Regions from separate parts of the Fodinibius salicampi genome, predicted to be linked through region 1. Evidence: riboswitches for the same ligand, from Rfam matches in the RefSeq annotation. Region 1 holds a riboswitch; the other holds the start of a gene.
The links. A riboswitch is a leader RNA that binds a small molecule or an ion and turns the genes downstream of it on or off. The one in region 1 is predicted to bind thiamine pyrophosphate.

Region 1 (16,082 bases):
TCAGGTAGGGAAGGTTAGCCATTGAGGCCTCATCAATGACTACCGCATCAAACTCCTGTCCGTCAAGTAGTTCTGAGGTACACACTTTGGCAAGCGTTGAGGCTACCAGCTGCTTCTTTTCGAGTTCTACCCGCTCATTAACGGTAACCAGACGGTCGATCTTTTCCTCCACGGCAGCCTCTCCTCCATACTTGTCAAGTCGTTCTCCCAGCCGGGCAATTTCCTCATCCAACTCCTCCGGAACCGTTTCCCCATGCTCCATCAGGTTATCAATCTCCTTTTGGAGTTTCTGATATTTTCCCAGAAGATTGGAAAGTTCTGCTGCTTTTTGTTCCTGTTTCTTGGACTTTTCCTCCAGATGACGATCGAAGAGTACCTGCTCCAGGTGGTCGCTCTCCAGTGCCATCTCTCCAAAACGGGTCACTTTCTCTTCGAGATGCTCCTTCTCCACTGACATCAGGGCCTGAAGCGTGCTGAGTAATCCCACATCCACAGCCCGGTTGGTATTAGCGGCAAAAAGCACCCGTTTCCCTTTAACCAGGTAATTGGCGATCATAAATCCCAGCGTGGATGTCTTTCCCGTCCCCGGTGGTCCCCATACATAGAGCACTTCGTTCTGTAATGCCTTTAGTAGCGATTCGTGTTGGGACTCGTTACGCCGGCTGTCATCCAATACCCGGGTTTTATCATCATCCGTATGATGATGCTCACTATCGGGAAAGAAAAGGCGCTCTAATCGCTGGCGCTCATCCCGGCTGTGTTTATCCAATAATTTGTCAAGCTCCATGCGTAACTTTCGGAGCACAAAATCGTTCTCCCATTCCAGGCTCACTTTCGGAAGAGTATCCCCAAAATTGTGGGGAAAATGCAGTACGGCTTTTTCATCCGTTATTTCCACAGGATAGAGTTCAAACTCCTCATCATATCCCTCTATTTCGGCACGAATAACTTCTGCAAACCGCAGTGAGGTGTTTTTTGATTCGAATTCGTAATGAAAAACTCCCGGCGGGTGATGTTCCGAACGGACTCCCTTAAACAAGACGTCCCGGGCAGGTTTTTCTTGTACTGCCTCAATTTCAGCATTGATTGCCTCCAATGCCCGCTTGATGAGTTTTTTTATGCGCTTATCAGACAATCGGTTACTGGTTAAAAGTTAAAGATTGCAGGTTTCCAATCACCATAAAGGCAATAACAAGTCTTATTTTTTATTTCTTTATTCTTAATTGCTTATTGATCCCATAACTCCGCCCGGATGGTTTCCGCACTTTTTTCAGAAATGCGATACTCCAGTTTTATTCGTTTACGCTCAGGAATCTTCTGCTCAACCAAATTTGCACTTTGGGAGGTATACAAGATAAGATCAGTCTCCCGCACAAACAACGGCAAAGATTTCCCATAAGTGGCCCCCGCTACAAAGGAACCGCCGAATTTAATACTCACCTTCAGCTCGTCAATAACCTTGGGGATGGTCTGATCTTCAGCCGTTACCAATCCAATTGTTTCAATAGCCGCACGATCCACAATCGACAACAGGGTATCCGGATCAATACTGTATACCACCGGCAGCAGACGGCCCTTTTCCGCAAATTCCCGGAACTTATTCACCAGTTGAACGGGGACAAAAAGCGCATCGTACTTCACCGTTTCATTATATTGATTGGCATTGAGCACGCGGCTGCGTACGCCCACCTCTTTTTTAATGGCATCCGCCACCATTTTTCCGAGCTCGTCCGTTTCCCCAATACTGGCGCAACTTTCAATACGATCGGGCCACTCCATAAAGCTCAGTTGCTCCTGGAAAAGTTCATCCAGCTCCGATTCATCCAGGCCATATCCAATAAGCTCCTCCAGCAGCTTTCGGATTTTCTCGGCTCCTACCTCCAGGCGATCGCCTTTATCCAGGTTCGTATTCTGCCGCTCTACGATAAAGCCTTTGCCACGCTCACCCCGAATAAGGCCCTCATCAGCCAGAATATGATACGCCTTCCGTACGGTATGAAAACTGGATTCCAGCTGTTGCCCCAGTTGACGCGTTGAAGGCAACGTTTCGCCTACCTGAAACTGCTTGGTCGCAATCATCAACCGGATCCGGTCTGCAATATGTTTGGCAGAAGTTTTCAACCGTAATTGGATTTAATTTTAGTATTGAATGTTGTTCAGTTGGCAAAGTATCTGCTAAAAGCTCATCATCATGAAGATATCAGTTTTATGGGGGATTCTCATTATCTGTTTTGTCTCTTCCCTCTCGGCTCAAGAAACCGGCAATTACAGCTCGGAGTTTTTAGTATGCGGTTATCCAGATACTTTTAAATTGGACCTGACGGCATTGTCCTGGAAATGGATAGCTCATTAAAAGGTGAGCAATTGATTCCCACGCTGGAAAAATATTTAGAGTAGAGAAATGGACAAAAAATCCGCTGAGATCCTTACAAGTCTTCCAGAGATCTACTTACTGGAGACACAAACACCGCTAAGTCTAAACTGATCTAAAACCAATAGCTTAAAATTGGAACTATGTATGTCCCCTTCCTCAACCAGACCATTCCACTATAGTCAAGCAGGGTACTTCACTATCCTGAAGTACCCTACTTCAGGAACCTAACATTATCTGTGTGGGAGTAGATGTACCATTGTTATACTATTTTAAGAAGATATTTGTGTGGACATACCACGGTGCGTCCCAAAAGTCCTATTTTAGGATGAGTCCCCCGCAATCCGGAATCTGTCATCCGCTATCTGACATCCAGGAAACTAATTACTCTTATCCACCAGCTTTTTTAGCTCCGAAACCAGCATCAACGATTCGATGGGCGTCATTCGGTTGGGATCGCAGGCTTCAAGCTTATCCATCAGCACTTCAATGTTGGGATCCAGCTGAGCCTGAAACAGCGACGGCTGGTTGATCTGCTCCTGCTTCTCCATCTCCTTCGCCGCCTTCTTGACTGCCGCTTTCTTTTTCTTGGCTCCCTCTTCGAGCGTGCCGTTGCTGTCGGTGACATCCAGGCTATGGCTTTCGAGATTCTTGAGAATTTCCTTCGCCCGCTCGATGACAATAGACGGCAGCCCCGCCATATCGGCTACCTGAATACCATAGCTGTGGTCGGCCCCGCCGCGCACCAGCTTACGCAGGAAAATAACCTTGCCGTCATGCTCTTTGACCGACACATTGTAGTTGACGATATGATCGTACATGTTTTCCAGCTCATTCAGCTCATGGTAATGAGTGGCAAAAAGGGTCTTAGCTGCTACGGATGGTTGATTATGCAGATATTCGGCTAACGACCAGGCAATACTTAGTCCGTCGAAGGTACTTGTCCCCCGGCCTACCTCATCCAGAAGAATCAGCGAATTGCGGGTGGCATTATTAAGGATATTTGCGGCTTCATTCATTTCGACCAAGAATGTACTTTCACCAGCCGCCAGATTATCGGAAGCACCCACCCGGGTAAATATTTTATCTACCAGCCCGATATGCGCCTCTTCGGCCGGTACAAAACAACCAATCTGGGCAAGAAGTACGATCAGTCCCGTCTGGCGCAGGATAATACTTTTACCCGCCATATTGGGACCGGTGATAATGAGAATCTGCTCATCTTCGTTTTCCAGATGAATATCATTAGGAATAAAAGGATCGCCGGGTGGGAGTGTTTTCTCTACCACCGGATGGCGGCCTTTGGTAATGTCAATAACCTGATCGTCGGCAATAGCAGGTTTGCAGTAGTTGTTATTGTAGGCTACCTGCGCAAAACTCTGCAGGCAATCGAGTTCGGCCAGGGCCTGTGCAATTTGTTGAACATCCTCAGCAAATTCTGCTACATACAGGCGCAGCTCTTCAAAAAGCTCATACTCCAGCGTTTTACTGCGCTCCTCGGAAGAAAGTATTTTTTCCTCGACTTCTTTCAGTTCAGGAGTAATATACCGTTCCGAATTGACCAGCGTCTGCTTGCGGATAAAATGGTCAGGCACTTTTTCGGCATGCGTATTGGTCACTTCGATATAGTAGCCATACACCTTGTTATAGCCCACCTTAAGCGACTTGATCCCGGTTTCTGTGGCCAGTTCATCTTTAATTTCGCTGATATAATTCTTTCCATTACGGGCGATGTCTCGCAGTTCATCCAATTCCTCATTAAAACCATCCGCAAAAATACCGCCATCGCGCACGCTGGCCGGGGGATCTTCCACGATCGCTTTATCAATACGTTCCTGCACCTCTACCAGCAGCTTCATCCGTTCCCGGATATCATTTAACAGGGGCTCCTCCAGCTGACTAAATTGCATCTTAATGCGGGGCACTTGGGCCAGTGAAAGCTTAAGCTTCTCCAGGTCCCGCGCATTGGCCCGGCCCACACAAATACGTGATATCAATCGTTCCAGATCGCCTACCTGATCTAATTCCTCACGGAGCTTTTCCCGGATATCGTGATCCACATTCAGCGCTTCAACGGAATTCAGCCGATCCCGTATGGGGCCCATTCGCTTGAGGGGACGCATAATCCACTTACGCAGCAGGCGTCCGCCCATTGCTGTTATGGTATCATCCAGTATGGAGATCAACGTACCTTCACTTTGTCCCTCCTGTATGGTGGTCGTCAGTTCCAGATTTCGCTTGGTGGACCCATCCAGCGCCATATACTCTTGGTTTTCAAAAGACTGCAGCCGTTTGATATGGCCCAGAGACGCTTTTTGCGTTTCCTGTAGGTAGTGCATCAGCGCGCCGGCGGCAATTTGAGCAATTCCCTGTTCTTCAACACCAAATCCTTTAAGAGAATGCGTTTCGAAATGATCCGTAAGCAGGTTATAGCCATAATCGCCTTCATATACCCACTCTTCAATAAACGTGAGGTTATAGTCCAGCAGCGCTTCCGGGACATTATTTTTCAGATATTTCGGAAGCAGTAATTCTGAAGGAGTGACTGATTGCAGCAGATCATGCAACTGTTCCTTTTTTACCTGGCTAAGGGCAAACTCTCCCGTTGAGACATCCGAAAAAGCTACGCCTGCCGTTTTTCCTTCCCAGTAAACGGCCGCCGCGTAATTGTTCCGCTTGTGCTCCAGTAGCTTTTCCGACATGGTAACGCCGGGTGTCGTAATTTCCGTCACTTCACGGGATACGACCTTGCGTCCCGCGTCTTTGGCCTCCGAGGGATTTTCAACCTGTTCACAAACCGCTACCCGATGGCCTTTCTTCACAAGCTTCGGCAGGTAAGTGTCCAGGGCGTGGTATGGAAAGCCAGCCAGGGGCGTCTGATCGCTGCCGTTATTCCGCTTAGTGAGCGTAATACCCAGCTCTTCGCTCACCAGCTTGGCATCATCGGCAAAAGTCTCATAGAAATCTCCCACCCGGAAAAGTAAAATAGCGCCTTCGTGCTGCTCCTTGATCTCATGGTATTGGCGCATCAACGGCGTTAAATCTTTCTTCTTCGTGGTACTCATCGACAAATATGAATTAAATACGTTGAATTTGTTTCAATATTAATATAAAGTATCAAATTGACTGCTTTTTAAGAAGCCTTATTCGAACGATTTTGGTTTAAAAAACAGGAATTAATTACGGCAAATCAATACGATAATCTTCCCCTTAGGTATTAAACCGATATAAGTATGGAGACCGATGTGCCTTACCCGTATTTTTCTTCCCGATTCGATTCAGGCGGCCCGAGTTAACCATTTTCCGATGGAAACCAGACCGATTCAACTCTTTGCCCAGGATCGTTTCATAAAGATTACGCAACTCGCGCATGGTAAATTCATCATCCAGAAGGTTTAATCCCACCGCCCGGTGATCAATGTTTTCCCGGAGGCTTTCCAGCGCTTTTTGGATGATCTGCTCATGATCCCATAACAAAGACGGCAAGTCATGAATATCATACCACTGGCAGCTGTCCGATAAAAAATCGGCAATGGGTTCGGCTTCTTTAAAATCTACCAGTGCATAATAACCCGTTGACATAAACCGCTGGAGCAAAAAGTGGCTTTTAGTTGGTTCCAGCCCGTTTTTTTGCATGACAATCCGCATTGGTTCCGGATTAAAGCGACTAAGACTTCCAAATGTATAGAACTGATTCAAACTTATTTCCTGAAGCCTGGTACGCTCAAAAAGTACGCGGCTGGCCGCTTCATCGAGGTTTTCATCTTTAAGGACAAAGCCACCGGGCAGAGCAAAAAAATCCGTTTCCTTGTACTCCAGGATTAGAGTTTTCAGCACCTTCTCATGGTAGCCAAAGATTACACAATCTATGGCTACACCGGGCAGATATTCATTCCAGTCAACCTCATAATTTTTTTTTCCAGTATGTTCTTCCATGCTCATTTATATCCTTCTGTTTGTACCGTAAAATAAAAATCATTACTATTGTTGCATAGCGTAACAATAGTAACTGTTGATCATTAAACAGTCGCGTAGCTATCTCTGAAGTTATTCATTATAAAATTGAATACCATGTTTAAAAATAAACGGTCTTCTTCTACGGCTGTATTTATAATTTTTCTGTTAATGCTTACCGCCTCTCGGTCTAATGCCCAATCCGATAAACGCTCCGTCCTCACACAAACGACCATAGAAAACGGTACAATAGAAGGAATTGATGATTCCGGAATTGCCATTTATAAAGGCATTCCCTTTGCACAGCCCCCAGTCGGTGACCTGCGCTGGAAGCCCCCTGCGAATCCCGAGGACTGGCAAGGAGTACGAGAAGCAAAAACCTTTGGGCCAGGGTGTATGCAGCTGCCCGTATTTAGCGACATGAATTTCCGTTCGGAAGGATTTAGTGAAGACTGCCTGTATCTTAATGTATGGACACCGGCTAAGTCGGTGGATAAGAATCTTCCGGTTTTGGTTTATTTTTATGGAGGAGGATTTATGGCCGGAGACGGTTCGGAGCCCAGATATGGTGGCGGCAGCATGGCCCGAAACCACGGCATTGTAACGGTTACCGTTAATTATCGCCTGGGTGTATTTGGGTTTATGTCTCATCCTGAATTGACAGCGGAATCGCCACATAATGCTTCCGGCAATTATGGATTACTCGACCAGGCTAAAGCCCTGCAGTGGGTTAAAGATAATATTTCTGCTTTTGGCGGGAACCCGAACGATATTACCATTGCCGGGGAATCAGCGGGATCGATTTCTGTGAGTGCCCAGATGGCATCTCCGCTTTCAAGAGATCTTATTGCCGGGGCTATTGGTGAAAGTGGATCAATCATGGGAGCCCTCCCGGCCGTACCCCTTGAAGAAGCTGAAAATACGGGTCAACAATTCGCTGATTTTATCGATGTCCAATCTCTTTCGGAATTGAGAGCAATAGATGCCGATACTCTGTTAGAGCATACCGGAAAGCAGCAAGCACCGCAATTTAGTCCCACCGTTGACGGTTACTTTTTCCCGAAAGCTCCGGTTGAAATCTATGCGGATGCGGAACAGGCTAATGTGCCCCTTTTTATAGGATGGAACTCCCAGGAGATGAATTACCAGTTTATCATGCAAGGCAATGAGCCCACTCCGGATAATTATGCTCAAAAGGTAAAAGAGCTGTACGGTGAAGATGCCGATAAAATCCTGAAGCTTTATCCGGCTTCAACTACGGAAGAAGCCGTTTATTCAGCTACCGATCTGGCAAGTGATCGCTTTATCGGTTACAGTACCTGGAAGTGGAGTGATATCCACAGCGAGACAGGAACTCAGTCTGTTTACCGGTATTATTATACTCATCCACGTCCGCCTATGGCAAAAGAACAGGGGCAAGATCAGAATAATGGCGAAGAGGGAAACAATGATTTCCCGGAACCTAAAGGAGCTGCCCATGCGGTTGAAATTGAATATCTGATGGGAAATTTGCCCTCAAATAATGTTTTCGCATGGACGGAAGAGGATTACAAAGTTTCGGATATTTTCCAAAATTATGCGGCAAACTTTATCAAGAATAAAAACCCCAATGGACTCGGGGTGCCCTATTGGTCTGCTCTGAATGAAGGCGATACTCCCAAAGTGATTTACATTGGACCCGAAACTCAACTCAAAGAAGAACAACATCGAGAGCGGTACCTGCTGCTGGATGAACTGTATTACCAAGATCAAAACTAAACAGACGAATTTCTGTCTGATCTCCGCGCTGGCATGAGCTATGATCAACGGCTGTAACTGTTGTCAGCACGGACAAGTTAAATTTGTCTGTACTTTTTAGTGACTTTAGTTTATCTGGTCCGACCACTGTCACCTAATTTTTAATTTCCAATTGAAGAACCTCTAACCTTACTCCTCCAACAAAAATCTGTTCGAAATCGAACCCATCTCACCTTATTTCCCGTCCAGCATAAAAAGGGCATTACCAAACAGCAGTTTACCATTGTGCCAGAAGGCCCGGAATAACGGATTGTCTATCATATAGACCACTGATCCGCTCCCCATTGGTTGGACTCCAAAAGTAAGTGTATTTTCAAGGTCTTCTTTAGCTCTATATCCTATAAAGCCACTCATGTGGGCATTTTCTTCTGCGATACCTATATTCCACCCTTTTTCCAGGAAGGCATAAGCATCCGCATCCAGTTTTAGTGAGAAGTAAGGATCATCATAGCCGAAGGCCAATGGGTGTGTCGGGTCCATCGTTATTTTATAAATTGATCCCGCGTTAAAATCCGAAATATTTTCCCGCTGTTGCATTCCAAAACTTTCAACTACAGATATGGAAGAACTATCATTGCTAGGCGGGCTGATTCGCTTCAGTTCGAAGCCATCTTTTCCGGCCAACATCGCATTTGCACTTTGCAGTGCTATCAAGCGACCGCCGGAATGTATCCACTCCCTGATCACCTCCCATCGCTTTTCATTAATCTGATCGCTGTAAGAGCCCGGAGGTAAAATCAAAACATCATAGTTATTCAAGTCCACATCCAGGAAATAATTGGTTCTGAGCATAGTTAGCGGATAATTTATCTGCTGGTCAAAGAAATGCCACACTTCTCCTACTCCATTAGACGAAGTCCCCCTTCCCACGAGCAGTGCAACCCTGGGTTCATCCAAATAACGTACTGATGAAGAACCAAAATCGGGCCCCTTTTCCACTAAACCTGTGGGCACCGCCTTAAGTTGTTCTTTGTGTTCATTGGCAATCTGTTGAATGGTACGATCAAAATCGCCAGTATAATCTTTATTATCACGACGGGTAATAATTAGTGTACCCCGGTCATAGCTTGCCCCATCAACCTCAAAATATTTTTCGGAATAACGTATTTGGATATTTTCTTTTAACAGGGCACTTAACAAACGGACATCTGAAAGATCCTTCCACGATGCCAAATACGCATAGGGAGCCCCAGCTTCGGTGTTATTAATTTCCTTCTGTGGCTTCGGAGCGGGTTCTACATCCAGTCGTTCTTTTAACGCATATCCATCGAGACCAAAGGCATAGTGCTGCTCCCAAGCTGTAATATCATAGGTGACTGAATCCACCAGTTGGGGACGGGGTTCAAAAAAGATACGGGCCAGTACCGACTTCGGCTGATAGGCACTCACCAGGTAATCTTCTTCGGTAACCTCCACACGTTCCGTTTCACCGGTCTGATAATTATATCCCTGAACCGACCGGCTATCCGATGCCTTGCCATAGGTTATTTTATGATGGTCCAGCAGCGTTAAAAGAGATTGTATTTTATCCGTGCTATTATCTCTTTTTATAACATACGTTTTGTATTCACCTTCCGGTTCATTCCTGGAATTATTATAGTAAGAAGAAAATTGCTCAACCAATTTTCCGGCATTTTCAGAGGCGGTTTCAATGGTAGCAAGTCCACTCACTTTGTGATGGATTAATCGGTCATGGAGCGTCAGGGTATCTCCTTCTACCTTTTTGATAGCCAGTCCCGCCCGGCTGTGTCCACCCTGTTCATAGGTCATGCCAATCGCCCCGTTGAAAATGGGATAGGTATCTCCATAACTGGGGTAAAAAAGATCAAAGATTTCGCCCGTAAAATAGAGCCAGTCATTTTCATCAAAGTAGGAGGCATTATTTTTACCGATGGTATACTGAAAATCTTGCTGCCAATCCGTTATGGCCTCATGAAAAGGTTCGGCAGCAGGCGCAAAATAATAGGGGGCATCGTAGCCCTGTTCGTGGAAATCTACATGGATATGAGGCATCCACTGCTGGTATTTCTGCAACCGGAGCCAACTTTCTTTCTGGGTTAGCCAGGCCCAATCCCTGTTCAGATCAAAATAATAGTGATTGGTACGTCCCCCCGGCCACGGCTCGTGATGTTCCCGGGCATCCAACCTGGCGTTAGGCTCCTCACCAGCTGACTGCCTGTACCAATTTGTATAGCGGGTACGTCCATCGGGATTAAGCATTGGATCTATAATCACAACGGTATTATCGAGCCATTCTTTGGTTTCCGGGTTGTCGGCGCGAAGCAACTCATACAATGTTTCCAGAGCTGCTTCGCTGCTGGAGGGCTCATTCCCGTGTACATTATAACTCAACCAGATAATTGCCGTTTCATCATCATCCGCCTTACCATTGATGAGTCCCACGCGCCGCAGATTATTTTGCCTGATCTCTTCCAGTCGATCCATATTTTCTTCTGAAGACACATACATCAGTTTCAGGTTACGTCCTTCATAGCTTTCGCCATAGGTCTCTGCTTGGGCCATAGGAGATTCCTCCGCCAAGTGATCCACATAATCCATCACCTTATGGTGTGGAGTCCACTGACTTCCCAACTCATATCCTAAAAATTGAGAAGGCGACTGCAGCTGAGCTTTTGCAGTATTATGGACACTCAACAGTCCGGATAAACATAGAAAGATCCCTAAAAAACGATATTTCATCCGTATCAACAGCATAAATATTTGCAAAAATTGATTGACCTGATATTTCGATCAGATCGGTATTCTTATTGAATTGAACTTACAATCAGGACGAAGAAGGCGCAAGTCATCAAAGCTCGGAAAGTTTTTCAAAGACTTCAGCAGATACTTTAAAAGCCGTACCGTGACGTATGCCTTCGGGCATTTCCAGGTTTTCTGAAGATTCCTCCCACTCTTCCAGGTCATCTGAAACCAATACCCCAAAACTACCCTGACGATATTTATCAAAATAGAGATGCCATCTTCCGTCTATATTCAAGATTGTAGGGCCCTCTGCCCAATAATCTCCGGTAATAGGTTCCGTGGGTTCAGACCATGGACCTTCAACTTTATCCGCAAATGCAAGACGAATATTTTTTTGAGGGGGAAAAGGCTCATTGGTTTCATCTTTCAATAGCATAGCGTATTGATCGCCGGTATGAAAAATTGCGCCATCTATAACATTAAATCCTTTATCATAGAAAAGCTCAGTATCACTAAAAGAGTTAAAATCTTTGGTTTTAGTATAGTATAAGCGGTGATTATATTGGTCTCCATCTTGTCCGTCGGTTTCAGGAAAACGTCCCGGTATGGTTGTAGCCCAAACAATAATAAACTCCTTCTGTGCTTCGTCATAAAATAGCTCCGGGGCCCATGAATTCAACGCATCCGGTTCATGCTCCATAACAGGAATATACTGTTGCTCCGACCAATTGATCAGATCTTCCGAATGGGCATATCCAATTCCCTTTTCACCCCAGCTGACCGTCCACACCATATGAAAAGTTCCGTCAGATCCCTGTACAATCGAAGGATCACGCATAAGTTGATCCTCTCCTACCTTCGGCTCCAATAACGGTTTCCCCTCGTTAATAGCCTCCCAATTCATTCCATCAGTGCTATGAGCCAAATGCAATCCGTTCTCCCCATTGCCTGTAAAATAAGAAAACAGGTAATGGTCCTCTGTTGAATTGCTGCTACAAGAAATAGCAGTTAATATCAACGACGTAAAAACCAATAGAACGACTGCAGGGAACTTGTTTTTGAAAGTCATAGGGAAATATTTCTCTTAAAAATTATTTGTCCCTATTATAGATTTATTCCCGCATTGCTGCAATAGATTTTTATATGCGCTTTTCTATTAAAACGTAATGGAAGTAATTCCGCTTTTAACTCTTTAAATCAGACAATAAAAAAGGACAGACCCTTACATTACGGGGCCTGTCCTTTCAACCTTCTAATCTAATCTTACAATATATCTGTCGACTATAGTTTAAACGAGAGCTGAAACAAAAAATTGCGTCCGGCCTGTGGATAATAATAATTAAAGAATTGCTCCTCGCCTCCGGCTATATAGCCAAAGGTATATCCGTTGGATGAATACTGTTCATCCAACAGGTTATTAACCATCAAATTGAGGTCTATGCCTTTAAACAGCGGTGCCGCTGTCCAGTTATATCCCAGTCTAAGATCATTAACCAAGTACGGATCAATTGAACGACTCAGGCTTTGTGTATTGTCCAGGTATTGACGCGACACATATTTGGTTGATATCTCAGCTGAAAAATTGTTCATGCTATACCGTAACACAGAATTTCCAATAAAATCGGGAGAAAAGGAGATGTCCGTATTCTCGTAGGTCATTGTTTCTTGGTTGTTCGTATCATAATTATCCAGGTAATAAGTATAATCCTGAATCTTATTGCGGCTTAAGGTGGCATTGCCCGACCATTCAAGGCCATCGAGTAGCTGGATACCTGCCATCAGTTCTATTCCTGCACGATAGCTGTCCGGTACATTTTGCCGGATATCAGCTCCCACATCGTTAATTTCTCCCGTTAGAATAAGCTGATTTTTGTAATCCATATAATAGAAACTAGTCTCTATATGGAACCGCTCAAAAGACCCTTTGTATCCGGCCTCCCAATCGTAGAGTGTTTCATGAGAAGGACGACTTTCGGGCGTGGAATCTACATATTCATTCCGGGTGGGCTCTTTATTCCCAATACTTAGGGAAACAAATGCACGATGATTTTCCTCTAAACGATAGGTAAGTCCTGCCTTCGGATTGAAAAAGGTAAGCCTGTCACTCTGCTGCACATCCACAACTTCTTGTCCACCTTCCGGCAATTCCTGCTGATCCTTACCAAGGAAGTCATAGGTAATGTGCCGGATCTGTGCATCCGCAAAGGCCGTCAGCTCATCACTGAGCTTAAACTCCCCTTTCAAATAGGTATTGAAATCGGTCTTGAAACCATTATTAAAATAATAGCGATCATTAATCATATCACTATCGCCGGCAAATTGTGCCCAAACAACCTCCCCAAAATGATCGCCGTCATATTCATTATAACCGCCTCCCAGGGTAATCGACCACTGGTCGTTGTGCTGATAATCCGTAGAAAAGACCATCCCGTAAAAGTGGTTGTCGAGCCAGAGCTGCCGGATCAAATCGCTTTGACTAATTGTGGTATCAGGCAGTTCAACGGGTGTAATGCTGTACGTGGGAAGGGACTGGTCGGCCTTATACTCTTCGTAGTACCCGCGTCCGTATGTATAATGAAGAGACGCATTCGCATTCCAGCTGTCACCCAGCTGATATGAATAGTGTAGCTGGTAATGGTCCTGCTGGTAATTGTCCGTCTGGTTGTCATAAGGCTCTCCCGGCTTTTCTGTACCGGCAGGATTATATGTACGGTCACCATCTTCAATACGACTTTCAGGTACGCCATACCAAGCCTGATAGGTCTTCTCCTTTCCCGAGAATACATCGGCCCGTAACAGACTGTGATCTCCGTGCCGGGCTGCTGACAAATAGAATGACTTCAAATCCGATTCCGCCCTGTCAATATACCCGTCCGATTCTATTTTAGACAGGCGGCCCTGAACCTGCCAGCCATTATCCATAAGTCCGGAACCGAACAGGACATTAGCCTTCCGGGTATTGAACGAGCCGACAGAAGTATTGACCTCCCCATACGGATCGGGACGCATCTGGGTTGTCTGTATATCCATGGTAGCCCCGAATGCTGCGGCTCCATTGGTAGATGTTCCCACTCCACGCTGCACTTGAATATTCTCTACGGATGAAGCCAGATCGGGCATATTGACCCACCAAACGCCGTGCGATTCAGCATCATTAACCGGTATTCCATTGATCGTAACGTTAATACGCCCCTGATCAACGCCCCGAATACGCAAGCCCGTATATCCGATACCGCCCCCTGCATCCGAAGTAGTCGTTACTGAAGTCATCCCACTAAGCATATATGGCATATCCTGCCCCAGGTTAGAAGACTCAATTTCAGTACGTTCCAGGTTTTCATAAGCCATTGGAGAGGCCTCATCCACGCGTAAAGCCTGTACAAAAACCTGGTTACTCATAATCGCTTCAGGCGTCAACCGGATATCAAGCGGCGTATCCCGTTCTGCCGTATCTATCGTCTTGTTTTTGTAGCCCACATAGGTAATTGTAATTTGGGCGGATTCTTCTTCAAACAATACCAGAGAGAAGGTACCGTCTACTTCGGTTGAAACACCATTTGAGGTATTAACCTGGAGAATATTGGCTCCCGCCAGCGGTTCACCCGTTCGGGCATCGGTTACGGTTCCCGTAATGGCTTGTTGCGCTGCGACTGATGTACTTATCGCAGTGAGCAGACACAGAAAAACTGTGCGTAATAATTGTTTGTAAAACATAAGTTCCTCCGTCTTATAGAGTTATAAGAGCGGGAGATGAACTTGCAAGAAATGCTGATCTGAAGGTGACGATAACGCCACCGGGTTTCCCTACGCCGGTGTTATCCGGGTCAGGTTCTCAGGGTATGATCTCAGCCTGCTTTTGCAAGCACCCCCAACCATGGGTTGTGTTTTTATTGCACACTAAAGATAACGGCTAATAAAATGATCTTCAAAAGAAATGATTCCTATTTTTAACTACCGGATATCTCTTATCCCAGCCAGCCCTCCCGATCGAGACTTCGATACTGAATAGCCTCCGCTATATGATTCGAGCGAATATTTTCAGATTGTTCAAGATCGGCTATGGTTCTGGATACTTTCAGGATACGATCATAGGCACGCGCCGAAAGCCCCAGGGCCGTCATCGCTTTCTTGAGCATCTGCTTTCCGGCTGTATCGAGCGCACAAATTTTGCGTGACATTTTGGTATTCATCTGGGCATTACAATAAATGCCCTCTATTCCCATAAATCTCCGTGTTTGTATTTCCCGCGCCTCAATTACGCGTCCCCGAATAGCAGCAGAGGGTTCGCCTTTGGCCTTAGATGATAATTCTTCGTAGCTCACTTTCTGCACTTCAATATGCAGATCTATCCGATCAAGCAGCGGACCACTGATTTTACTCAAATATCTCTGCATCTGAGCGGGTGTGGAACCGGAAGGATCGGTGGGATCATACCAGTCGCCCGTAGGTGAAGGATTCATTGAAGCCACCAACATAATACGACTTGGATAACTGACACTCATTCGCGCTCTTGAGATACTTACCGAACCATCCTCCAGCGGCTGGCGCATCACTTCCAGTGCACTTCGCTTGAACTCCGGTAGCTCATCTAAAAACAGCACCCCATTATGAGCCATAGATATTTCTCCGGGCATCGGAATGCTCCCGCCGCCTACCAAGGCGACATCAGATACTGTATGATGCGGAGAACGAAATGGACGTGCAGTAACCAAGGCCTCTCCTCCGGGCAATAGGCCAGCCACGGAATGAATTTTAGTCGTTTCCAGGGCCTCATCAAGCGTTAAGGGCGGCAGGATGGCGGGCAGGCGCCGTGCCATCATGGTCTTGCCCGATCCCGGCGGACCGACCATAATAACCGTGTATAGGGTACAACTAATAATTATAAAAAAAATATTAATCCTGTGCGTGGAAGCTATGAAGACACCTCAAAATCCTTTAACGCAATAAGTGGAACATCTCCCTTTGACTCATCCTTACGGGGTAGTTTGTGATCACCTGGTATCCGCATCTCTCGAAGTATCTCATTTGCAAAATATAAATCAAGCTTCAGGAATTGCCCTCCCTTTATATTCTCCTTCCACCCGACCTCAATCTTATCTATTAAACGTCGGAGCTTCTGGTTCAGTTTTACCCGTAAATCAATTAGTGCCTGTCCATCCAGCTCCTCCACACGTTTCCAGAGATCAGTAATATCTTTTATTCGCTGACCTGTGCGTTCTGCAACCTCACGAAGTTGGGTGAGTTCGGCCTCAATATC
Region 2 (16,082 bases), on a different contig from region 1:
CAAGCCGGAAGCAATGGCCGAGGACAGGGTACACCCTGTTCCATGGGTATTATCCGTCTGTATGCGCTCGGCCTCAAACCAGAACACATCCTTTCCTGTCTTTTCGTCCGTTTTATCGAGTACCAGGCAATCTGTACTTTGGTCCTCCCGGAAATGTCCCCCTTTAAGCAGTACTGCTTTCGGACCCATTTCCAAAAGATCACGCGCGGCCTCTTCCACTTGCTGCTGGCTTTCAACTGAATACTCCAACAATCGTTCGGCCTCCGGGAGATTGGGAGTAATGACATCAGATAGAGGAAACAGCTGTTCTCGCAGTGTTTCCACCGCCTCATCCTTTATAAGCTTTGCCCCACTCTGCGATACCATAACCGGGTCCAGAACGATATTTTGCAAGTTATGCCGGGCTATACTTTCGGCAACAGCTTCCATCAATTCGCCGTTAAACAGCATTCCTATCTTGACCGCATCCACTCCTATATCCTCAACCACAACGTCGATCTGATCTTTCAAAAACTCAGGCGGCACTTCATGAATAGCACGAACCTCGCGGGTATTCTGGGCGGTAAGGGCTGCAAAAGCCGACATGCCATAACAACCCAACGCCGAAATGGTTTTCAGATCCGCTTGCACTCCCGCACCTCCGCCGCTATCTGAAGTAGCGATAGTCAACACGCGATCATATGACTGGTCGTTTTCGACTTGCATAAAATTACAATCAGCTAAAATGTTTAAATTTCTGTTCATTCACTTCCACTGGCGAGCCATCCCAAAGTGTAACGATTCTGGGCTCCCTTTTTGTAACCTTACCTATATCGTACAAAGGCTTGCCGAACTTCTCTCTGAACTGATCTTTTAAATCGGATATATGGCTTTCGGCTACGCTAAAAAGCAGTTGATAATCCTCTCCACCCACAGCTGCCAATTCCCGGGCCTGTTTATCTGTCCCTTCAATACTGCAAAATGCCTCAAAGGCCGGCGTAAGCGGGAGTCGATCCAGGGCTATTTCAATTTTACAATCACTTTGCTCAGCTATATGACGGACGTCACTCAATAGTCCGTCGGAAATATCAATCATGGCGTGAACTTCATCCTGCTGCCCAAGCCATTTCCCCTCATACACCGCGGGGTCGGGCTTGCAGTGCCTTTGAATCAACTTTTTGCGGTGGTTATCGGAGAGGGATTGGTACTTATGGGGATGGGATAATATTTTAAGTCCTGCAACGGAATCGCCCAGGGGACCGGTAACACATATTCGATCTCCCGGCTCTGCCATACTGCGCAGTTTCAAGCTATCAGGATTGACAATCCCCATAATGGTGACCGATATCATGATATGAGATTCTGAACGGGTCGTATCTCCCCCCAGCAACGGGATGTCATATTTTTGAGCGAGGTCAGTCAGCCCATTTCGGAATCTTTGGAGCCAATTTATCGATACCATTCCGGGAAGGGCCAGCGAAAGAAAATATCCATCGGACGTTCCCCCCATGGCTGCGATATCAGAGATATTAACTGCCAGGGCTTTATGCCCCAAGTCCTCCGCATTTATGGAATCTAATCGGAAGTGCACATCCTCGACCAACAGATCGGTACTGATAAGCCGTTCCAATCCACCGGGTCCCTCGCTTGCGGCACAGTCATCTCCTATTCCCATCGCTCCCCTGGGGATAGATGAACCTGAAAACAAGCGAATAATTTCCTCTTCGCTCAGATCGCTAATTTTTTGTGATGAGGGCGAATCAGCCATAAAACTATTTTTTATGCTGCTCGCCGCCGGGAGGCAGGAAAAATCATTCGTTCGATCTGTCGTTTCCCTCCGCTGGTTTTATCCAGATCAGGTAGTCAGGATATTATCTCAGCCACTTTCCTGCAGCACTCCTAACGACAAGCAATAGGATTTCAATAAAGAAGAAAGCTATCCTTTTATAAGGTCTAATGCAACCTGACAGATTTATGTCTGGGGCTTGTACCTAAAACCGGATCACTCACTTTGTTGTTCTTCCAGTTCTGCCCTAACCAGTTCAGCAAACTCCTCATAAGTTCTTGGCAGCGGATCAACTTCCTCTCCCTCAATATAGAAGGTTGGTGTAGAATTAACGCCCCGGTCAACTCCTTCCTCTTTTTGCTCCATTACCGCTCGTTGTGTTTCACCAGAATTCAAATCATCCGTAAACTGATTCATATCCAGTCCGATTTTACGGGCATAGTTAATAATGGCTGTGGTTGCATTACCCGATTGAGACCACTGCTGCTGGTTTTCAAAAAGCAGGGAATGCATTTCATAGAACTTGCCCTGATTCTTGGCTGCCTCCGCAGCCCGTGCAGCCAGCGCCGCATACTGGTGGCTGTTTAATGGGAAATAGCGCAGCTGTACTTCTACCGAGTCTCCAAAATTTTGCTTCAGCTGATCAACCATGGGATGGAAATAAGCACAGGCCGGACACTGATAGTCGCTATATTCTACTATGGTTACTTTATCAGCTGAATTCGAATTCTGCGATTGTGCTTCTGTATCTGAATTTTGACATCCTACCAGCAAAAAGGCGGCTAAGAGCCCAACTATCATATTTTTGTTCAACAAAGTCATCTTTTCTAAAATCTTATTTAAATTAATTGCTAATGCTCTATCCGTTCAAAACATTATTATTTCAAGCTCAAAAGCTATTATCTATTTTGATCTTGTTTACACAAAATAGGGGCAGCTCCGATTTCAGCTTAATATAGCTGATTGTTCCCTAAGGTTAAATCGTTTTTCTTTAAAAAATATTATTGGTTTTCAGCTTCCTGAATCATTTCCAGGCGCTTCTGTTTAAACTCGTCTCCCTCATCCCAGCTTTGCAACTCATTGCGATTCAGAATGCGGTAACCAGCATCAAAAAACAGCCGGACGTCACGAACCATTCCACTTAAGTCCCAATACTTGTTGATTTCATCGTCAACTGTATGATAGTTGGCATCCTGTAGGCTGTCCACCTTTGCTTTATAGCCCTCGGGCTTATCAACAAATTCCGTTCCCGTATTGGGGAAAATTGCCGGAATGCCCTGCTTTGCCAGCGGGAAATGATCCGACCGATAAAAATAGCCTCGATCCGGATGCGGGTCGGGCTTCACCTCCACTCCACGCTCCCCGGCAACCTCTTCTATTACATCGCTAACACTATTTCGGCCGTATCCTACCAGTACAATATCCTTAGTTTTACCATATACATTCATTCCATCCAGGTTTATATTGGCCGTCACTTTCCCCGGATGCACCGTTGGATTTACGGCCCAGTACTTTGAGCCCAGCAATCCCACCTCTTCTGCACCTACAAACAGAAATAATAAACTTCGCTTCAGCTGCGGCTGAAGTTCTTTATACCCACGCGCCATATTCAGTACGGCACTAACTCCGGCAGCATTATCCAGTGCTCCGTTATTGATGGAATCACCCTTAACCGGCTGTGTGACACCCAAATGATCGTAATGAGCGGTAAAAACGGCATACTCACCTTTAAGATCATTGTTTGTTCCCTCGATAACTCCCAGCACATTCTTTGAATTCTGTTCTCGATAGGTTGCCTTCAGCTCAATATTCAGCGATAGTCCTTCCAGCGGAACAGGCTCAAAATCGGGGTTTTCTGCAGCCTTTAGCTGTTGCTCGAGGTCGAGGTCCACACTTTCAAAAAGAGCACTACTGGCATCTTTGGTTAGCCAGCCATTAAAAACGGTTGGCGAGTCACGGGCACTTTCATCAGAACGCAGGTAAAATCGCTCGCGGCTCCAGCTGTTTGAAACCACATTCCAGCCGTAACCAGCTGTGGGAGTTGTATGAATGATGAGCACCCCCGCCGCTCCCAATTCCCGTGCTTTTTCATATTTATAATCGTATCGACCGTAATAGAGTCGTGTCTCCCCTTTAAAAAGATCCGGATCACTATTGGGATCGTTATTTTTAACAACCAATATCTTCCCTTCCACATCCGTATCCTTAAAATCATCCCAATCCTCTTCCGGGGCCTGGATGCCATAGCCTACATAAACAAGATCTGCTTCTTCAATAGAAACCTCTTCTTCCATATTGGCCGGCCACGCCATAAAATCGGTATAATAGTCCAGCGTTAATATCGCCTCATCTCCTTTAGTGATCGTCAGCTGGGCATTCTCATCCGTTTTCTGTCCAATTAACGGAACCTCTTGCACATAACTTCCATCGGGCATTCCACCTTTTATATCATTCTCCTTAAGCTGACTAATCAGGTAATCGACCGTTTTTTTCTCCCCCTCCGTACCGGTACCGCGCCCCATAAAATCATCCGAAGAAAGGACTTCGATATGTTCCATCAGGCTCTCTTCGGTTATCGTATCGGCTATTTCAGTAATTGGAGAACGCATACATCCGGCTACTGCTGCCACGACCACAAAAAGAAACAGTTTCTTCATAATATTATTTAAAAAAATCTTCCGGTTAAGATTATTATATCAGCTTAATAAAGTACGGGCCTTTTCAACTTTTGCCAAGTTATATTTCCGATTCGGCTTTGTGCAGTGTTGACTGAAGATAATACCCCAAAAGCATCAGTACACCACCGAAGCCAATAAACAAAAGAATGCGCCAAAGAGCCTGCAGCTGTGCCAGATCAACCCAAAAAAGCTTTGCCACGACTAAAAAAAGTGTGGCCATGCCCGTCAAACGGACATCTCTTCCGAACTTTATAAACCCAGCGGCAATAAGAACAATGGCATATAGCCCCCAAGTAATGGTAACCCAAGCCTGACCGTTTGACAACATGGAAAACATCTGGTAGATCCAAAAAAGAAGCAGTAAATGACTAGTAATACGATATAATTTTTGAGGAACCTCCTGGGGCAGCCAAGCGGACAGATAGGTCCCACTAACAATTATAAATATCAGTTGGGAAAAGGCGTCAATACTTAAAAGTGAAGCCTCCTCCGAATAGCTGATTTCGCTGAGGGCATTGAACGTCCATAGCAAGACCACCAGGAATAGAAAGTGAGAGCCGATGCTTAATCGCGATACACCGGTCTGCATGGCAATATAACGCAGCGCAACCGTCTCGGCCACGAGGATGATATACAGCGGCGTTCCTTCAAAGAATAGAATAACGCCGATAGTTCCCATTATTAGTCCCATCAATCCATGAGATAACGCCAAAGTTGAAGCCTTTCTGTGTTGAAAGGTATAATAGCCGGCGGCACCAATGGCTGCCAGTCCGAATGCCACCATAGCCAGACTTTCTTCGTTAAGCTCCCAGTTAATAACCACCAGGGGTAGAATCCACAGCGGCACGGCAAAAACCGACAGGTGAACAGCAGCACTTGCTTCCCTTACAGGTTCCCCTATGTTACGGGCAACGGCAATACCCCAACTGCACAATGCCCATACTACTACTCCAAACTGCAGCATCCAGCGATCCATCTCGGTAGCCGGCTCGCTATAAAAAGAAGTGGTAACTACGCCCACTCCCACTACGGTAAGACCGCCGGTTAATATACTCCAGAGCAGCGACTGCCATCCCTTTTTATAATAAATAACAGCAGCGGCAACCAGTATGAGAACGGTGTAAGCCATTAACATTACCACACTTCCGGAACCGCTGTAGAGCATAAAGGGTGTTCCCAAAGCTCCCAGGATACCCGTTACCGAAAGAATGGGCTCATTTTGCTGCAGGGAAAGTGAAAGAGCCAGTAACGTCACCACAATCATAAAAAGCCAGATGATCGTTACCGGCAAAAACGTATATAGCTGGTAGGTTGCAAAGCCAGTGATATAAAATACCCCGATTCCTCCTCCCAGCATGATTTGCCTGAATGGGTTCATCGATTCATCCATCCGCAATCCGGACCCAAAGAGGAACATCCCAATACCAAGCCCTATCATACTGCGAACCGGCGGAATAAGCCATCCCTGATCTACAGAATATTTAAACAGAAAAGCTACTCCAATTAACAGGAGCCCAATGCCGATGCGATTAAGCCACTGTTCATCGAATTGAATTTCATCGGGAATAAATCTGCTGCCAGTTTCCTCACTGCGTTTTTGGGCAAATGACTGATCTTCCGGAGAGGGCTTCGGCGTTACCAGATCTCTTTCTTTCTCTTCCCGCAACTGCTTTTCCAGCTGCTCTACTCTCCTCTCCAAATGACGCATTCGCTCATGGAGTTCTTTATCATTTTTATCTGACATATCCCGAATATTTAATACGATAAGCGTTTAAAAAGGCCGTGCTATCTTCCGCTGTATATAATTGTTATACTTTTTTAAAATAACAAAATAGAGTCAGGCACGCCCAGCTAAAAGCAATCTTTGTTTATAAATTTTTGAGGAGTCTTAGCTACTAGAATATTGTTATTGGTATATAATGAGTTCATTCAAAGATAAAAACGTACTTATTACCGGGGGCGCCGGCGGCATAGGTTTGCTGATGGCTATCCAGATTTTAAAAGATGAGCCCAATGCTATTATAATTTGGGATAATAATCCGGAGAATATTGAATCCGCTGAGCATAAACTCTGGGGAAGCTCGGCAGAAGTAGCAACCAATATAGTAGATATTGCCGATCCCGATCAGATTTACGAGGCTGCGGAACGGTTGCTCAATCAACTAAACAATATAGATATCATTATAAACAACGCCGGAATTATCATTGGAGGCTTATTTTCAGAGCGTTCAACCGAGGAGATACAGCAGACCATCAATATCAATCTGCTGGGAGCTATGCACGTTAGCCGTGCTTTTTTACCAAGCATGCAGAAACAAGGGAGCGGACACATTGTCAATATAGCTTCCGCGGCCGGCCTGATGGGAAATCCCCGGATGACGGTGTATGCAGCCAGCAAATGGGGCCTAATCGGCTGGTCGGAATCACTCCGCATCGAACTGGAGCAGCAAAAATCCGGCATCAAAGTCACAACAGTAGAACCCAGTTATATTGATACTGGTATGTTTGCAGGTGTTACGCCCCCATTTTTAACGCCATTGCTGGACCCTGAAGACTTTTCGGAATCAGTTATTGAAGCCATAAAAAAGAATAAAATTCACCTCCGCGCTCCCTTCATGGTTAAACTACTGCCGTTTTTGCGTGGGATACTTCCTGCCAGAATTTTTGATTATGTTGCAGGTAAGTTGTTTGGCGTTTACCATTCAATGGATACCTTCAAAGGAAGAGATCAATCATAGCTATGGAAGAAATTGTCGACCGCCAGCACCAGTTCTTTGAGCAGGGAAAAAGCCGGGATCCGAAATTCCGTATAAATAAACTCCTTCGTCTTAAATCACTTTTACAGGAGCATGAAGAAGAAATTTTTGCGGCACTTCAAAAAGATTTCTGCAAGCCACCACTTGAGACATATGGCACCGAACTGCTAATACTCTACAAAGAGATCGATCACCTTGTAAAAAACCTATATTCCTGGAGCAAACCGAAAAAAGTGAGGAGCTCCCTCCTCAACTTTCCGTCAAAGAGCTATATCTATCCACAGCCTTTTGGCGTTTCGCTGGTTATCGGGGCCTGGAACTACCCGATACAGCTTTCGCTAAATCCTGTACTGGGATCAATGGTCGCTGGTAACTGCACGATTATCAAACCCTCGGAACTGGCTCCTAATACTTCCGCATTGTTGGAAGAAATAATCAACACACACTTCGACTCCGGTTATCTGCATGTTGTTCAGGGAGATGCAGATACTACACAGGCACTGCTCGATGAACCCCTTGACTATATCTTCTTTACCGGCAGCACCCGTGTTGGGAAGATCATTATGAAAGCGGCGGCCGAACAGCTTACGCCTGTCACCCTGGAACTAGGTGGAAAATCACCCGCCATTGTCGACTATGCCGCTGATCTTGAACTCGCTGCCAAGCGTATCAGCTGGGGTAAATTCATCAACGCCGGACAAACCTGCGTGAGTCCAGACTACGTTTATGTTCATGAATCACAGCTGGATACGTTCTGCTCTCTGATTAAACAGAATATCACTGAATTTTACGGTAGTGATCCCGCTGAAAGTCCTGATTTTGCCCGCATCATAAACCGCGATCATTTTCAGCGGCTTAAACAGATGATCGATCCCAATAAAGTAGTCTCAGGCGGATCAACCGATGCAGATAACTTGTATATCTCTCCTACCGTAATGACCCAAATAAGCTGGGATGATCCGGTAATGCAGGAAGAGATATTTGGGCCCATCCTGCCAGTGCTCACCTACCAGGATCTTGACCAGGCCATTTCGAAAATAAAAGAACAACCCAAGCCTCTATCCCTCTACCTGTTTTCCCCGGATAAGTCCACCCAGCAACAAATCATAGATAACATTCCCTTTGGCGGCGGATGCATAAATGACACTCTGGTCCATTTAAGCAATCCCGATCTGCCTTTTGGTGGAATCGGGCATAGCGGTTTCGGAAACTATCACGGCAAATCCAGCTTTGATCTTTTTACACACCAAAAAAGTATAATGAAAAGAAGCTCCTGGATTAAAAATCCTTTTCGCTATCCGCCCTACGAAGGCAATCTCAAATGGCTCAAAAAACTAACCAAATATCTATGAATCAGTCGTTTAAAGCACTTGTTGTCGAAGAAACTGAAGATGGCCAATTCAAACGCAGCATACGTGAATGGAATATTGACAAGCTGCCCAAACATGAGGTTTTAGTTCAGGTTCATTTTTCCTCTCTTAACTATAAAGATGCACTCTCTGCTACCGGCAACAAAGGCGTCACCAAACAATATCCCCACATTCCCGGTATTGACGCGGCCGGCATTGTTGAAGAAAGCAGTGATGACCGGTTTGAAAAAGGGGACAAAGTAATTGTAACCAGCTATGACCTGGGGCAAAATACTCCCGGCGGCTTTGGCCAGTATATCCGGGTGCCCGGCGACTGGGTTGTTCCTTTGCCGGTTGGTCTTTCCCTGTTCGAAAGCATGGCGCTGGGTACTGCGGGATTAACCGCTGCCATCGGTGTCCACCACTTAAAACATAATAATGTTGAACCAGATGACGGTCCGGTGCTTGTGACCGGTGCAACCGGCGGTGTAGGCACCATGGCCATAAGCATTTTGGCAAAGTTAGGGTACCAGGTAACGGCAGCCACAGGAAAAACGGAACGGGAATCCTTTCTCAAATCCCTGGGGGCCTCTTCGGTTATTCACCGGGATAAAGTGCAGGATCAATCGGGGCAACCGCTGCTTTCCGCACGCTGGGCCGGGGGAATAGATACGGTAGGCGGACTCATGCTTGATACGGTCCTGCGGCAGACCAAACAGGGAGGGACGGTGGCCTGTTGTGGAAACGTACTGGGCCACGAACTGCATACCAGCGTATATCCGTTTATCCTGAGGGGCGTTAATTTAGCCGGAATCGACAGTGGATATAGCCCTATGGAGCTGCGAAAAAAGCTATGGAAACGGCTTGCTTCATCCTGGAAGCCGGCACACCTAAAAAAGATAAGCCAATCTTGCTCGCTCGAAGAGCTCAATCAAAAAATCGACAATATATTAGAGGGGAAACAGGTAGGAAGGACGGTCGTAGATCTGAATGTATAAATACCGATAAAGATAAGTTTATGATTCCGATAATAGCTTATTCATCATCTGAATCAACATTTACCCCTATTGATTCCATAGCCTCCTCCAGCGGACCTCGTAAGTCTCCGCTTGTAATGGGCTTCGTCAAATAGCCTGAATAATTGGTTTCACCGGCACGCTCTATATGGGTTTCATCGGAACTTCCGGAAAGATAAATAACGGCTACATCCGAACTTTTGCGAATTTCATTCATGGCGTCTATACCATCCATCTTACCCTTCAGTGAAATATCCATCACAATCACATCGGGCTTAAGCTCTTTCTCTTTTTTAATCGCTTCCTCTCCGGATGAAACTTTTCCAACAACCTCGTAACCTAAATTATTGATCAATCGCTCCTCTACCATACTCAAAAGAAGATCATCCTCTACGATTAAGACCCTGCCTTTTTGAGTTTCTGCCATACGTACCGATTCTTTAGCCTTTGTTTCCAACAAAAAACTCCTTGAACATTAAAATTATTTAATAATGTACCCAAAAAAAGCTATAGACTCAAAGAGTTTATTAAAAATAGTTAATAATATGGATTTTATATTGAAGGGGGAGGGAAATGATACTCAGCCACCCAACGTCACAGGTAGGCAATCGGCTTATTCCCAATCATTTATGGAGCTAATACTTAAGATATGTTCGCCTCAGGCTCCACTTCATATTCCGTATCTAAGATCCAGGGACTATACTCTATTTTTTCTGCCCGATCCAATACACTTTGATGAATAACAGGCTTATCAGGGCGATTCTTTGGCCAGCTGCGCACTTCCCGCCGATAAAACTTATTGATCCCGCCACTTCGTGAATCGTGCATCACTCCGTCTGCCTTCGGAGAAAGATGAATCCGCTCCTTCTCATAGATTTTCATTCCGCAGGAAACGGCTTTGTTACACAGCCAGATAAATGGGATGTCGGAAAGCTCATGCTCCGGATATCCACCACCCACATCAGTATGCATGCCGGGAAACCAAACCTGGCTGAGCGTCTGGTACTCTTTGATCTCGTGATTCCAGAGCGCCGGATGAAATGTTTTTCGTTCGTCGTCAACAGCCAGGGCTTGATAAGCGTGCTCTACACTTTCGCTGAGCGTTAAGTTGTGAAACTGATGCCGGAAAAGCGGAAACCGGTCCAGAATAGCACTGAGACTTTTAAACGGAGCACCGAGAGCGGCAACCGTATCAAAGCAGCCCAAAAACTTGATGCGGGTCCACATAGTGTGGTGCTTTTCAATAAACTGGCCTGCCTTTTCTTTTCGTCTTTTCTCATCCTTGATTTTATATATGCCGTAGGCCTGATCGATAAGCTTTGGACGTGATTCGGGCAAGATGCCAAAGTAATGAATAAAGCTGGAAAGGCTGCGAACCGTCGTTGCCCCGCGGCTAAAGCCAATTAAAAAGATTTGATCACCGGACTGGTAATTCTCAAACAAAAACCGGTAGCAGTCTTTGATATTTTTGGAAATACCAAAACCCGACAGCATGCCCAGCCGCCCGGTATCGTGCGTCCCAAGCCCCGGGTCGTAATAGACAACCTGGTCTTTGGTCCGCGACTCCAGAACGTTGAACAGCTTATAGATATTGGTATTGTGACCTACCCCTCCCTCCTGACCCGTCCCATCCGAAAGTATGACAATATTTTTAGGCATAATTTTTCCCCGTTAGTTTTTAAACGGCTATTGGCCGTTCTCAAAATATCCCTCAGGTTTTTTGTACTTCTTAAAATGAATGTAAGAAATACAGCATAAATAACATATAAAGTAATCCATTGGAGATAACCAGTAGCAGTTTTGAGAACTAAAATGCAGCAAGTGCCGTGCAACACTAATGCATGATCCTTGTCATATATATGGGAAACAGTCTCCCATAGTAAGGGGAGACATCTTCCCCTTATAAGGGTAAACACCTTGTCCTAGTAAGGGTAATTTCTTTCCCATAGTAAATAGTAAGGGGAAACACCCTGCCCTAGTAAAAAAATCTCCTTCCCCTTACCAGGATAATGGATTTTCTCTATTTGGGAGCCGGAACGATTGCCTCCCTTTTAACCAATAGATTACCCCTTCTGAGTAACTTTTCTACTGTTTTTAGCCGAATCCGTATTATTTAAATCTTTTTTGTAAGGATTGCCCTCTGAAAGGTACTTACCTATGTAAGCCGTTGTAGTTTGCTTTGATAAATCAAGCCCTGCATTGTGAAAGGTGCGGGGCTTTTTAAATAAATCTGGTAAAAAAATCAGTAAAAAAGTACTTGCTATAAAAGGATTGTACTGCTCAAAATCAATTAGTCCCAGGCGGAGAATATGAATATTATATCAACCTGTTATACGGATAAGAAAAGACCCCATGCATGATAACATCCAAATACAATACGTTTCTTGTGTTTGAACGGTATTTTTAGCAAACTAAGTCTTTGCGTGATAATATCATTATGCCGTTGGCTTGTTTGTATAATTATAGGTTAGGTTGCATCCAAAGTTCATAATAAGACTTCATGTCAATTCAAGAGTTTTTACAAGATCTAAATATGGAAATAGTTGTAAATGTTATTTTGTTCTTGGCAGGTCTTATTCTTGGTAACTGGCTTGCAATAGGGAGAGATAAAAGAAAAGAGTTTAATGAAGCAGCCGACGAAGTACACTTTGAACTCAAGAAACAAAAAGAACAAATAAAAAGCGGTAGAGCTCTAAAAAGAGGACCTGAAGATAAGCAGCTTGAAAAGCTTAAAAGAAGAGTTCCTTTTTATAGGCAAAAAAGTTTTAATGAATCATTAGAAAAATATTTCAATGCTACATCCAGTGATAATTGGAAACAAGATGGTTATGGAGATACCTCTTATGAAGACACAGAAAAAGTAATAGATTCCATAAATAATCTAATCCAATTTACAGAAAGAAAATAATGCAAACTTTCTTAGAGATTGTCAGGGAGTCATTGGCTTCGATAAATAATCCACATTTCTATAATGAAGAACGAGGATTCCAGGGAGAATTGGTCGCAGAAATACGTAAAAGACTACCAGAAATAGAAACTGAAGGAGTTATAGTACAACAGGAGTATCAAAAAAGAATGAAAGATCATGGTTTTAAAATAAGACCTGATCTTATTGTTCACATTCCATTTGAACAAGCAGATTTTGTTAATAGACAAGAAGGAAATTTCTTTGTTATTGAGCTCAAGCATAATGCTACAAAGAAAGAGGCTTTAGCTGATTTTTTAAAGCTATCCCGTATGTGTGCTTTACTAAATTATCCATTAGGAATATTCATCAATATAGATTCCAGTAGTACATACTTAAATGAGTTTAAAGAAAAAGAGAAACATAAATTACATGCATTCGCAGTAAAAAATGAGGATGGGATTGTGGAAATAATTGAAAATGCAACCTAACCCGTGCATTAAGCGGACACGCCTCGCCAGGGCTTGCCACCTTCTGGCTTTTTCCCTCTTCGTTCATTATTTAACAAATCAACATTTCATTGCGTGCAGCTTATGCGCAATGTCGTTAGGGGTACCAATCAAATTTAAAGATCTATATGCAGATAGATAAAGATAAAATCTATTCTGAATCTGAACTTCGAGATAAGAATATCTACGGGGTAATTTATAAGGTAGAGAATATAAAGACTGGAAAAATCTATGTTGGCAGAACTACAGATTTAAAGAAAAGGATTGAGAGCAGAAGAAATGCAGTACATTCTGAAAGAAATGTCTCAAAAAATGGAATTGTCCATGCAATGAGAACTGAAGGAATGAATTGTTTCGAGTATGAAATTATAGATTGCCTAAAAATAAATCCAGACTTCAAATTTTCACATAGAGACATATACGAAGAAAAATTAAATGAAAAGGAGATTCGATGGATTAAAAAATTAGGTGCGTACAAGGATGGCTACAATCAAACAACAGGAGGTGAAGCAACCTATGATGTTTATACCAAAGTTTTGCAATATGATTTAGAAGGTAAATTTATCAGAGAGTGGAATTCTATTAAAGAGGCAAATCTACATTTAAATGTCAGTGATAATTCTGTTTCAGGAATTCCAAGAGTTTGTCTAGGTATTTCAAATGTTGCTTTTGGTTATCAATGGAGATATAAGGAGTCTGAAGATTTTCCCCAACATATTGGCCCGGTGCCAAGTGATTATTGGGTATTACAATATGATAAGGAAGGTAACTTTTTGCAGAGGTTTAGAACACCATCTATTGCTGCCAAAAAGTTGGATATTGAAAATGGAGGAAATAAAATTGCAGAATGTGCTAAAAATGATAATTACATAACTGCTTATGGTTTTCAATGGCGTTATCAAGAAACAGATGATTTCCCAAAAAAGATTAATACTGCGGAAGAACAGAATGATTTATTAAAACATTATGAGGAAAAAGCTAAGCCAGTTATTCAATATGATTTAGAAGGAAATTATATTAACACATTTCGAACCACTGATGAGGCAGCTGAACAAACAGGTGTGTTTAGAAATGTTATTAAAAGAGTAGCAGAAGGTGATTATTATCGGGCCGGAGAATACCAGTGGCGATACAAAAAAGGAGAAAAAATCCCCAAAAAAATTGACTCCTATGAAAAACCAAATACTAAAAAAGTATATCAATATAATCCTGAAAGTTATGAACTTGTAAATACTTGGATTTCAGCTAGAGAGGCTTGTCGCCAAAATCCTGATTGGAATTACAAACAAATTTCAGGTGCAGTAATTGGGAAATATCAGAAAACTTATCTAGGCTATGTTTGGTCTTATCAAGAGTTGACAAAAAATGAAATTGATGAAAAACTCAGTAGTAAAGTCAAAAAGAGGTCAAAGTCTAAAAAAGATAGGAGTCCTGGAAAAACTGTATATCAGTATTCAAAAAATAAAACCAAGTTTATAAAAAAGTATGAATCTGCTGCTGAAGCTGCCCGTCAAATGGGTTATAAAAATGGAAGTGGAATTAGTAGAGTAGCCAGAGGGGAAAGAAATCATTACAAAGGTCATTTTTATTCCTATACCAAATTATGAAGGTACCCCTAACCCGCGCATTAAGGGGACGCACCTCGCCAGGGCTTGCCACCTTCTGGCTTTTTCCCTCTTCGTTCATTATTTAACAAATCAACATTCATTGCGTGCAGCTTATGCGCAATGTCGTTATGTGGTTTTGTCAAATCTTACGTTTCAGGATAGCGAAACTGCTAAAAATTCTTATTTCAATTAGTACGGATGTCGCTCATATATCTTAGTATATCCCCCTCGGCGTATCAACAAGTAATTCAACTTTTAGGACTGAATTATAAAAATCATCCCCTAATACGGGGATGATTTTATTTACAACCAACAAATAATATTTATGCTATTATTAGTCTTCACTTTGTTCTGCTTCTTTTCCATTTTGGCCTTGTCTTTCGCCCATCTCGCGATCCAGCAGGTACAGACCAGAGCCGTCTTCTCCGACTAATTGTAGTTTATCAATAACATCTTGCACCATCTCCTCTTCCTCTACCTGTTCATCAATAAACCAAAGCAACAAATTTTTGAGCGGATAATCGTTTTCCTTCTGGGCAAGAGTATACATCTTGTTAATACGTTTCGTGATATGCTGCTCCTGGGCAAGAGCAAATTCAAACGCTTTCCGCGGAGAATCAAATTGCACTTTTGGTTTTTCAATATCTTGCAATATTGGTCGGCCGTCTCTTTGAATCAGGTGATTGTAGAACTTCATACCATGTTCTATTTCCTCTTGCCACTGGGCTTTCAGCCAGCTTGCAAAGCCACCAAGGTTTTTCTCTTCAAACCACGCCGACATCGCCAAATAAGCATATGCCGACTGAAATTCTTCTTGAATCTGATTGTTTATTTCTTCTTCTATATTTTGCTTAATCATAGTATCAAATATTCAATTAAAAATATTGGTTGATATCTTTTCTATCTCCAAAATACTAACTTGCTACTATATTATCCTATATATACTTATTATTAAATATATAAGGGGAATTAATGAACGGCCGCGTATAATTTCAGGCATTAAATATTTCTACTTCCAAAAGTCCAACAACCTAACCCCTTCAAAAAGGAAAGTATCAATCCGCCGGCTGGTGGACTCACCCAGATGTTCGTTTAAGTCCTTTCAATAAATCCTTGGTTCAAACCTTTAGCTGGCAACCGATGTTCTAATCCTGCGCATTGACTCGGAGGGCATGGCGCCTATTCTAGCTTTTTAGCTTTTCGTTCATTATTTATCAACTCAACATTCATTCGCGCGCAGCTTATGTGCAATGTCGTTATACTGCCATCTCAAATAGCGAAAACCCGTAACTATTTTCTCTAAAAGGAGTATATCATTATGATGATCTTTTAACTTTCTAAACCAATATCATAAGTCTTATAATTTCTCCTCCATGAGAAAAGTAATTTTTATTCCACTATTATTTCTTTCCATTCATTTTTCAGTATCAGGTCAAGAGACGTCAACATTTTATTGTCCGCCATGTGATTGCCAAGCTCATGAAACGAACCAAGAGT

Region 2: it holds a riboswitch for thiamine pyrophosphate, as region 1 does, so the genes downstream of both, thiL (thiamine-phosphate kinase) here and ABEB05_RS08530 (TonB-dependent receptor) in region 1, are expected to answer to the same signal.

The regions. Positions count from the first base shown of each region.
Region 1 is NZ_BAABRS010000002.1:138,842-154,923, reverse strand. It holds gene ABEB05_RS08570 (DEAD/DEAH box helicase) at 1-1,135, opposite strand, end outside; gene ABEB05_RS08565 (GntR family transcriptional regulator) at 1,228-2,121, opposite strand; gene ABEB05_RS08560 (hypothetical protein) at 2,192-2,353, shown strand; gene mutS (DNA mismatch repair protein MutS) at 2,752-5,436, opposite strand; gene ABEB05_RS08550 (NUDIX hydrolase) at 5,582-6,307, opposite strand; gene ABEB05_RS08545 (carboxylesterase/lipase family protein) at 6,443-8,083, shown strand; gene ABEB05_RS08540 (M14 family metallopeptidase) at 8,297-10,822, opposite strand; gene ABEB05_RS08535 (glycoside hydrolase family 43 protein) at 10,932-11,894, opposite strand; gene ABEB05_RS08530 (TonB-dependent receptor) at 12,107-14,539, opposite strand; TPP riboswitch at 14,610-14,705, opposite strand; partial or broken gene ABEB05_RS08525 (YifB family Mg chelatase-like AAA ATPase) at 14,791-15,687, opposite strand; gene ABEB05_RS08520 (recombinase family protein) at 15,738-16,082, opposite strand, start outside.
Region 2 is NZ_BAABRS010000005.1:16,036-32,117, forward strand. It holds gene thiD (bifunctional hydroxymethylpyrimidine kinase/phosphomethylpyrimidine kinase) at 1-705, opposite strand, end outside; gene thiL (thiamine-phosphate kinase) at 716-1,747, opposite strand; TPP riboswitch at 1,795-1,890, opposite strand; gene ABEB05_RS15420 (DsbA family protein) at 1,982-2,566, opposite strand; gene ABEB05_RS15425 (M20/M25/M40 family metallo-hydrolase) at 2,767-4,422, opposite strand; gene ABEB05_RS15430 (DUF2339 domain-containing protein) at 4,502-6,187, opposite strand; gene ABEB05_RS15435 (SDR family NAD(P)-dependent oxidoreductase) at 6,363-7,181, shown strand; gene ABEB05_RS15440 (aldehyde dehydrogenase) at 7,184-8,551, shown strand; gene ABEB05_RS15445 (YhdH/YhfP family quinone oxidoreductase) at 8,548-9,546, shown strand; gene ABEB05_RS15450 (response regulator) at 9,584-9,991, opposite strand; gene ABEB05_RS15455 (DUF2235 domain-containing protein) at 10,207-11,223, opposite strand; gene ABEB05_RS15460 (hypothetical protein) at 12,065-12,472, shown strand; gene ABEB05_RS15465 (hypothetical protein) at 12,472-12,960, shown strand; gene ABEB05_RS15470 (NUMOD1 domain-containing DNA-binding protein) at 13,107-14,585, shown strand; gene ABEB05_RS15475 (ferritin) at 14,920-15,444, opposite strand; gene ABEB05_RS15480 (serine hydrolase domain-containing protein) at 15,959-16,082, shown strand, end outside.